Regions from separate parts of the Kaistia sp. SLG-1 genome, predicted to be linked through region 2. Evidence: riboswitches for the same ligand, from Rfam matches in the RefSeq annotation. Region 2 holds a riboswitch; the other holds the start of a gene.

Region 1 (4,414 bases), 1.6 Mb from region 2:
TCGACAGCCCGTAGTCCGCGGACTGTCACTTTCTTCCCGAACTTTCACCTTCGAGGTGAAATTTCCCGTTCCGGCTGCTAGAAAGCGGCCCAAATCCAATAATCAAAGTCCAAAGGTCCGGCCGTCATGAGCGCCTTCAAGTCCGAGTTGATGCAGATCCTGACCGAGCGTGGTTTCGTCCACCAGTGCTCGGATAGCGAGGGGCTCGACCGCCGCTTCGCAACGGAATCCGTCACCGGCTATATCGGCTTTGACGCCACGGCGAAGAGCCTGCATGTCGGCTCGCTGATGCAGATCATGATGCTGCGCTGGATGCAGAAGACCGGCCATCGCCCGCTGGCGCTGATGGGCGGCGGCACGACCCGCATCGGCGACCCGTCGTTCAAGGACGAGGCGCGCAAGCTTTTGACCGACGAGATGATCGACGAGAATCTCGCCGGCATCCGCAAGGTGTTCGCCAACTACATCGATTTCGAAGGCGGCGAACGCCCGGCCATCATGGCCAACAACGCCGAGTGGCTGAACGGCCTGCACTATATCGACTTCCTGCGCGACGTCGGCCGCCACTTCTCGGTCAACCGCATGCTCTCCTTCGATTCGGTGAAAATGCGCCTCGACCGCGAGCAGTCGCTGTCCTTCCTCGAATTCAACTACATGATCCTGCAGGCCTACGACTTCGTCGAGCTGAACCAGCGTCACGACGTCATCCTGCAGATGGGCGGCTCCGACCAGTGGGGCAACATCGTCAACGGCATCGAGCTCGGCCACCGCATGCTCGACAAGCAGTTCTACGCGCTGACGACGCCGCTGCTCACCACCTCGTCCGGCGCCAAGATGGGCAAGACCGCGAACGGCGCCGTCTGGCTCAACGCCGACATGCTCGGCTCCTACGAGTTCTGGCAGTTCTGGCGCAACACCGAGGATGGCGACGTCGAGCGCTTCCTGAAGCTCTACACCGAGCTGCCGCTCAACGAGATCGCCCGCCTCGCGGCGCTCGGCGGCTCCGAGATCAACGACGCCAAGAAGATCCTCGCCACCGAGGTGACGGCGCTGGCGCATGGCCGCGCGGCAGCGGAAGAGGCTGCCGAGACGGCGCGGCGCACCTTCGAGGAAGGCGCGCTGGCCGAGAACCTGCCGACGATCGAGGTCGGCGCATCGGAATTCGCCAATGGCCTCGGCGTGCTGTCGCTGTTCGTGCAGGCGGGCCTCGTCGCCTCGAACGGCGAAGCGCGGCGTCAGATCAAGGGCGGCGGCCTGCGCGTCAACGACCAGGCGATCACCGACGAGAAGGTGCTGGTCGGCCCGGACGCGCTGACCGCCGAGGGCGTCGTGAAGCTCTCGCTCGGCCGCAAGAAGCACATACTGGTGCGCCCGGTCTGATCGCCTGGAGCGGCGTCTCGTTCTGAAGAGATGCCGCTGGCGTTGCCGGCATTCCGAAGGCGGTCGCCACAAGCTCCCCGTCATCCCCGCGAAGGCGGGGATCCATGCAGCCGCGGCGCTGGACGGCTGCACCTCCCATGCCTCGGCGGAATGGATCCCGGCTCGGGGGCCGGGATGACGGCGAGCGTGGGGCTGACGGAGCGCAAGGCTGTCCCGGCGCCTCCCCCCGAGCAGGGGCGAACAAGCAAAAAGGGCGGTGCCGAGGCCCGCCCTTTTCTGTTGTCCTCAACGCCCGACGCGCTCAGCCCTTGTCGCGGTCCAGCCCGACCCGCGCCATGTCGAAGGGCGTGGTCTGGTAAACGTCGTTGATCCAGTTGCTGAACAGCAGATGCGCATGGCTGCGCCAGCGGTTCTCCGGCCGCCGCGTCGGGTCGTCGTCCGGGAAGTAGTCGACCGGCAGCGGCATGGCGGGATCGATCGCCGCGTCGCGATGATATTCGTCCGCGAGCGACGTCGTGTCGTATTCGACGTGGTTCAGCATGTGCAGCATGTGGTGGCCGGGATCCTCGAGCAGGCATAGGCCCGTCTGGTCGCTTTCGGCCAGCGTCCGGAGCCCGCTTCCCGTGGGAACATCGGCGCTGCGCACCTCGGTCCAGCGCGACACGGGGATGGTGAAATCATCCGAGAAGCCGCGCAGATAGGGCGAGCTCGGCAGCAGGCTGCGATGGCGGAAGATGCCGAAGGCCTTGGCGTCGAGGTCATGCTTCGGCATGCCGTGGAAATGATGCAGCGCCGCCTGCGCCGCCCAGCAGATGGTCAGGCCGCGATGCACATGCGTCTGCGTCCAGTCGAGGATGCGGCGCATCTCGTCCCAGTAGCTGACCGCCTCGAACGGCATGCGCTCGACCGGCGCGCCGGTGATGATGAAGCCGTCGAAGCGCTCCGACTTCACGTCTTCCCACGGCTGGTAGAAGGCGAGCATGTGCTCGGCCGCCGTGTGGCGCGGCGTGTGGTCGGTGATTCGCACCAGCGTCAGCTCGACCTGCAGCGGCGAGGCGCCGATCAGGCGGGCGAACTGCGTCTCCGTGGAGATCTTGTTGGGCATCAGGTTCAGGAGCCCGATCCGGAGCGGGCGGATGTCCTGACGGACCGCGTCGGTTTCCCGCATCACCACGACGCCCTCAGCCTCGAGCGTCCGCGAAGCAGGCAAATCGTCAGGGATCTTGATCGGCATTCATGCGTCCTCTGCAGCGAGGGCGGACGCTTGGTGGCTGGATCCGTTTGGTTGCCGGCTCGGCCACATCCTCTCCGAAGGAGAGTGCCACCTTGCCCGGATAGGCAGGTTGGCGTTGGGCGTCGCCCCAACTCTTGATGTAGGACCGCTTCTATCCCGACTGGAGCGATTTGGCAAAGAATTCTATCGCGACTGGCGCACGCGAAGCGCGGGAGCCGAAACGAAAAGGGGCGGCGCCCGAAAGCACCGCCCCTCGATCTCTATTCAAACAGAAGCAAGTCCCTCACCCAACCCTCTCCCGCAAGCGGGCGAGGGCTTTGGGCCAGCGCCTTTCGCCAACGTCAACGCGCAACGTCGAGCTCCGGCGATCCCCCTCTCCCGCGTGCGGGAGAGGGTTGGGGTGAGGGTCTATCGACCAGCTCGCCTTAGAAGGCGACGCTCAGGCGGCCCTGCACGGAATTGTCGGCCGCGTCGCTGGCGATCTGGCCGGCATAGAACAGGCCGAACTTGGCGCCCGCCGTCACGTCGACGTCGAAGCCAGCCTTGAGCAGCAGCGCGTCCTTGGCGATCGGCGCGCCGGTCACCTGGAAGGCATCGCCACCGGCGAAGGCCAGAGCCGTCGTCGGCGTCACGTCGCCCCAGGCATGCTGCCAGGCGGCGGCGCCCTGCAGCGTCACGGCGGTGTTGCCGACGGCGATCTTGTGATCGGCGCGGAGGCCGAGCGTACCGTAGGTGACGCTCTGGTTGTTGCTCGCGGCGGTGAGAGCAGCCGAACCGCCCGTCTCGCTGTAACCATCGGTCGAGAGATGGACATAGGCGAGGCCGGCGAAGGGCTCGATCTTCGTCGCGGCGCCGACGGCGACGTCATAGCCGAGCTCGCCGAAGACCTGCGTCGTGCCGGCGGAATAGTCGGCCTTCACCTGCTCGAAATAGTTCGGCAGCACGACGTTGCGGGTCGTGTCGATGTCGTTCCAGGTGTAGCTGGCGCCGAGGCGGACATTCACGTCGGCGAACTTGCCGCCGGCATAGGCGAGCAGGTGGTAGTTGTCGCTGTTGCCCGACGAATTACGGTCATCGAGGTCGAAGTTCGTCCGGCTGTAGCCGGCGGCGACGCCGAGCAGCCAGTCGCGGCCGAAGTCGCGGTCGTAACCGACCAGGATACCGCCGGTCGAACGGTCAACCTTGGCGGCGTTGCCGTCGCTGTCGCTATGGCCCCAGGAACCGAAGGCCTGCGACCAGAACGTGTTGGCCTCGGCGACCGGCGCCTGCGGCGCGCCCGGGAACGGAGCCGCGCTGCGCTTCTCGCCCTCGGCATAGCCGGAAGCGAGGCTGACGGACGGGGTTGCCGCGCCCTTCGACGGGTACTGCAGCCGGCCGAGCACGGCGTCGCGCAGGAAGAGACCGTCGTTCAGCAGCACGCCGGAAGCGCTGGCATGGACCTCGCCGGAGATCGCATCGAGGGCCGCCGCGGCGTTGCCGCGCGAAACGACTTCCAGCGCCTCGTAGAGCGCGCCGCCGCCAACCGAATCGAGCCCGTTGCCGGCCGCCGCCTGATTGGCGGTCTGCGCGGCCGAGGCGAAGGACTTGTCGCGCTGGAGACGCAGATCGAGATTCTGCTTGTTGCCGACAATCTCGCCGAAGAGCAGTTCCGGCGTCACAAAGGCGAAGTCGGTCGGCGCGAGTGTGAAGTTGTCCGACGCGCCTTCCTGCCGGAAGCTGTCGGCTGAGACGATCGTGTAGTCGTGGTTCGCCTTCAGGCCAGGGTTCGCACCGATCTCGAGCGTCGCGCCCTGCAGATCC
Region 2 (4,414 bases):
GCGAGATCGTCCTCACCGGCAGCCTCGTCGAAACGCGCTGGCTCAACGCCGGCGACCAGGTCGAGATCGAGATCTCGGGGCTTGGCGGGGTAACGCTGGCGGTGTCGGAGTAGTCTGGCTGTACCGGCAACAGGAGCTCGGCTTCGGCAGACAAGCGGATCCGCCCTTCGCACCGAGCTGCCTCGGTACCGGCTGTCCCGCTGATGGCGATTTGACGTTGAAGGCTTGATGATGCGACGGCTTGCGACAAAGCTCGCCGTCATCCCGGGCGGAGACCCGGGATCCATTCATCCGGGTTGCGGGGAGCTTCGCGCTGCGAGGCTTCGGCTGCATGGATCCCCGCCATCGCGGGGATGACGGCGGAGCACATCACCCTCATCCGCCGCCAGCCGCCTGCGAAGACGCGGCCCGCTCGGAAGCCAATGCCCGTTGCGCCCAACCCTACCGAAAATGCTTCGAGAGCTTCAGGCCCTGGGCCTGGTAGTTGGACCCGAGGTCGCTGCCGTAGAGCTTGGCAGGCCGTTGCGACATCTTCTCGTAGACGAGGCGGCCGACCGTCTGGCCATGTTCGAGGATGAACGGCACCTCGTGGCTGCGCACCTCGAGCACGGCGCGGCTGCCGGCGCCGCCGGCGGCCTGGTGGCCGAAGCCGGGATCGAAGAAGCCGGCATAGTGGACGCGGAATTCGCCGACCAGCGGATCGAAGGCGACCATCTCGGCGGCATAGTCGGGCGGCACATGCACCGCCTCGCGCGACACGAGGATGTAGAACTGGTCGGGATCGAGGATCAGCTCGGCCTTGCCGCGCACCGGGATCGGCTCCCAGTAGTCGAGCACGTCGCAGGCGGCGCGCTTGTCGACGTCGATGACGCCGGTATGGCGCTTGGCGCGGTAGCCGATGATGCCGTTCGAGCCTTCGAGGTCGATCGAGAGCAGCAGCCCGCCCGATGCGCGGAAATCGCCGTTGACCAGCGGTTCGCGGGCGTTGAGCGCCGCGAGCTCGACGTCACCGAGGTGTGTGTCGCCGCGACGAAAACGGATCTGCGACAGGCGCGAGCCGGTGCGGGCGACGATCGGGAACGTGCGCGGGGAAACTTCCAGATAGAGCGGGCCGGTATAGCCGGCCGGGATCGTGTCGAAGGACTGCGCCCGGTCGGTGATGACGCGGGTGAAGATATCGAGCCGGCCGGTCGAGGATTTCGGATTGGCGGAAGCCTGCACGTCGGCCGGCAGCGCCAGGCTTTCGAGCAGCGGCACGATATAGACGCAGCCCGTCTCCAGCACGGAGCCGCTGGCAAGGTCGATCGCGTGCAGGGTGAGTTCGGCGAGCCGATCCTTCACCAGAACGTTCGGGCCGGGCAGGAAGCTGGCGCGGACGCGATAGGCGACGGCGCCGAGGCGCAGGTCGAGGCTCGCCGGCTGGATCTGGTCGGCATCGAGCGGCCGTTCGATCCGGATCTCGCCGGCAGCGAGGCTCGCGCCGATCTGCTCGGCCGAGAGAATTCCGATTGCTGCTTCGCTTGACATGCCCGCTCCGTAACACATGCCACTGCATAGGCGAGCGGCGGGAATGCAGCAAGTCGCGCGTTAGCAGAAGTCGCCGTTGACGCCAAGCCGCCGGAGGCATATCAAAAAACGGATGGATCGTGGTCTATTTGAGCCGACCGGCTTGCCGCCACGTTAAACAATGTCGCTAAAAGGTCGGTTGCCGGAAATCCGACATCCGATTTTTGCCCGACCTCGCGTCGGGTTTTTCTTGATCGGGATCAGAACAGAATGTCCGAAGACAAGCCAAAGCGCCCCCGCCGCCCCGCCACGGAGCTCGTGCATGGCGGCACCCTCCGTTCGCAATTCGGCGAAATCTCGGAAGCGATGTTCCTGACGCAGGGCTTCGCCTACGACACCGCCGAGGCGGCGGAAGCGCGCTTCAAGGGCGAGGATCCGGGCTTCATCTATTCGCGCTTCTCCAATCCGACCGTCTTCATGTTCGAGGAGCGCATCCGCCTGCTGGAAGGTGCCGCCGCGGCGCGCGCGACGGCGAGCGGCATGGCGGCAGTCACCGCCGCGCTGATGTCGATGCTGAAGGCCGGCGATCATGTCGTCGCCGCCAAGGCGCTGTTCTCGTCCTGTCTCTACGTGGTCGAGGACCTGCTGCCGCGCTTCGGCGTTCAGTCGACGCTGGTCGACGGCACAGATCTGAACCAGTGGCGCGACGCTGTCCGGCCGAACACCAAGGCCTTCTTCCTCGAAAGCCCGACCAATCCGACGCTGGAAGTGATCGACATCGCCGCGGTGGCTGACATCGCGCATGAGGCCGGCGCGCTGCTCATCGTCGACAACGTGTTCGCGACGCCGATCTGGCAGCAGCCGATCAAGCTCGGCGCCGACGTCGTCGTCTATTCCGGCACCAAGCACATCGACGGCCAGGGCCGTGTGCTCGGCGGCATCATCCTGTCGGCGGATGAGGCCTATGTGAACGACCATCTGCACAATTTCCTGCGCCAGACCGGGCCGACCCTCTCGGCCTTCAACGCCTGGGTGCTGCTCAAGGGCCTGGAGACGCTCGATATCCGCGTCCGCCGGCAGACCGAGAGCGCCGCGAAGATCGCCGACGCCATCGCCGGCCATCCGAAGATCGCCAGGCTGATCTATCCCGGCCGCGCCGACCATCCGCAGGCCGACATCGTCAAGAAGCAGATGGGCGCCGGCTCGACGCTGATTGCCTTCGAGGTCGATGGCGGCAAGGACGCGGCGTTCCGCGTCGCCAGCGCCATGGAGGTCGTGACGATCTCCAACAATCTCGGCGACGCCAAGAGCCTGATCACCCACCCTTCGACGACAACGCACCAGCGCCTGACCGAGGAAGCGCGCCTCGGCTTCGGCATCACGCCCGGCATGCTGCGCCTGTCGATCGGCCTCGAAGATCCGGACGACCTCATCGAGGACATCAGCCTCGCGCTCGACCAAGCTTAGCAAGCCAGCAGGCGTAGCAAAAACCACACAACTCCGGGGATTCGCGGCCGGCGGCCGCGAGTCACCAAGCTGTCACATATGGTTCGCGCCGGTCCTATAATTCCGTCACGGGGCGATGGAACCGACCACCCGCTGGGGTATCCCCAGACCGGCCGGAGGCTGATTTTTTGATGCCTTTTTGGGAACCATATCCATGACGACACCACGTCACATCCTGTCGGCCGGCATTTTGTCGGCCAGTGCGCTGGTCCTTGGGACCTTTGCCGCTTCGGCTGCCGATCTTGGCGCCGTCAAGGTTCCGGACGGCGCGATCGAGGCGCCGACCGCGCCGACAACCACCTTCGGCATCGAGGCGAGCCCGGAATTCTACGGCCGCTCGAGCGGTTCAAACGCGCTCGGCAATTATGCCGATACGGCGGTGAAGGCCAGCCTGTCGCACACGTTCGGCGGCGTCTGGGTGCTCGGCGGTTCGCTCCAGGCGACGCTCAAGGAAGACGACACGCAGCAATATTATGCCGAAGTGACTGGCGGCTATAAGTTCAAATTCGACAAGTTCACGCTGACCCCCTCGGTCGGCCTTGGCGACACCTGGGACGCGACCGGCCTCGGCGACCACAAGGATTCGAATGCGCTCTACTACGCGTTCTACCTCGCGGGCGATTTGAAGCTGAACTCGCAATGGACCTGGAACGTGTTCAACCTGCGCTATCGCGACGCGTTCGACTATCAGTGGATCACGCCGAAGGCCGCCACCGGCATCACCTATTCGTTCGATGCCTATAATTCGGTCTACACCAATGCCGGCTACAGCTGGAAGGATACCGGGAACGGGCTGAAGGGCGACAAGATCAACGTCGCCTTCGGTTACAAGCGGTCGTTCTGAGCCGCTCCGGCACGCTGCCGCAACAACTGCCTCGTGCCGCTTGATCTGCGTCAAGCGGCACGCACGCTTCCAAGGATAGGCTTGTCGACACTTGGTCGTGTCGATGTTGGTTGGTCATATTGTCCATGCGCTGAATTGCGCAGTGGCGGGGCCGCTTCGTCCGTGATTACTGGCGCCAGATGGCTGCCGCCATGCCAAACGAATGTTGGACAGATTCGTCGTCCTGCTCTAGTTTGGAACCCATCCAAAAAGCGGGCGCTGCTGATGGACTATCAATCGTTTTTCGTGGATGCGATCGACGCTCTCCACTCCGAGAAGCGCTATCGCGTCTTCGCCGATCTCGAACGCATTGTCGGGCGGTTTCCGCACGCGATCTGGCGTTCGGAGCGTGGCGCGCGCGAAATCACCATCTGGTGCTCGAACGACTATCTCGGCATGGGCCACCACCCCGACGTCGTCCGCACGATGGCGGAAACGGCGCAGGGCCTCGGCACCGGCGCCGGCGGCACGCGCAACATCTCCGGCAACAGCCATCCCATCGTCGAACTCGAGGCCGAG

The links. Region 2 has a riboswitch for S-adenosylmethionine ahead of AC6HZP_RS03735 (O-succinylhomoserine sulfhydrylase). Riboswitches for the same ligand answer to the same signal wherever they lie in the genome.
Region 1: linked by a shared signal. The riboswitch ahead of AC6HZP_RS10855 (homoserine O-succinyltransferase) and the one ahead of AC6HZP_RS03735 (O-succinylhomoserine sulfhydrylase) in region 2 are both predicted to bind S-adenosylmethionine.

What each region holds. Positions count from the first base shown of each region.
Region 1 is NZ_AP048544.1:2,418,589-2,423,002, reverse strand. Features, by position in the region: gene tyrS (tyrosine--tRNA ligase) at 127-1,380, shown strand; gene AC6HZP_RS10855 (homoserine O-succinyltransferase) at 1,682-2,614, opposite strand; SAM-I-IV-variant riboswitch at 2,652-2,760, opposite strand; gene AC6HZP_RS10850 (autotransporter family protein) at 3,040-4,414, opposite strand, start outside.
Region 2 is NZ_AP048544.1:827,920-832,333, reverse strand. Features, by position in the region: gene AC6HZP_RS03745 (2-keto-4-pentenoate hydratase) at 1-113, shown strand, start outside; gene AC6HZP_RS03740 (2'-deoxycytidine 5'-triphosphate deaminase) at 442-1,527, opposite strand; SAM riboswitch at 1,637-1,717, shown strand; gene AC6HZP_RS03735 (O-succinylhomoserine sulfhydrylase) at 1,777-2,973, shown strand; gene AC6HZP_RS03730 (hypothetical protein) at 3,167-3,856, shown strand; gene hemA (5-aminolevulinate synthase) at 4,121-4,414, shown strand, end outside.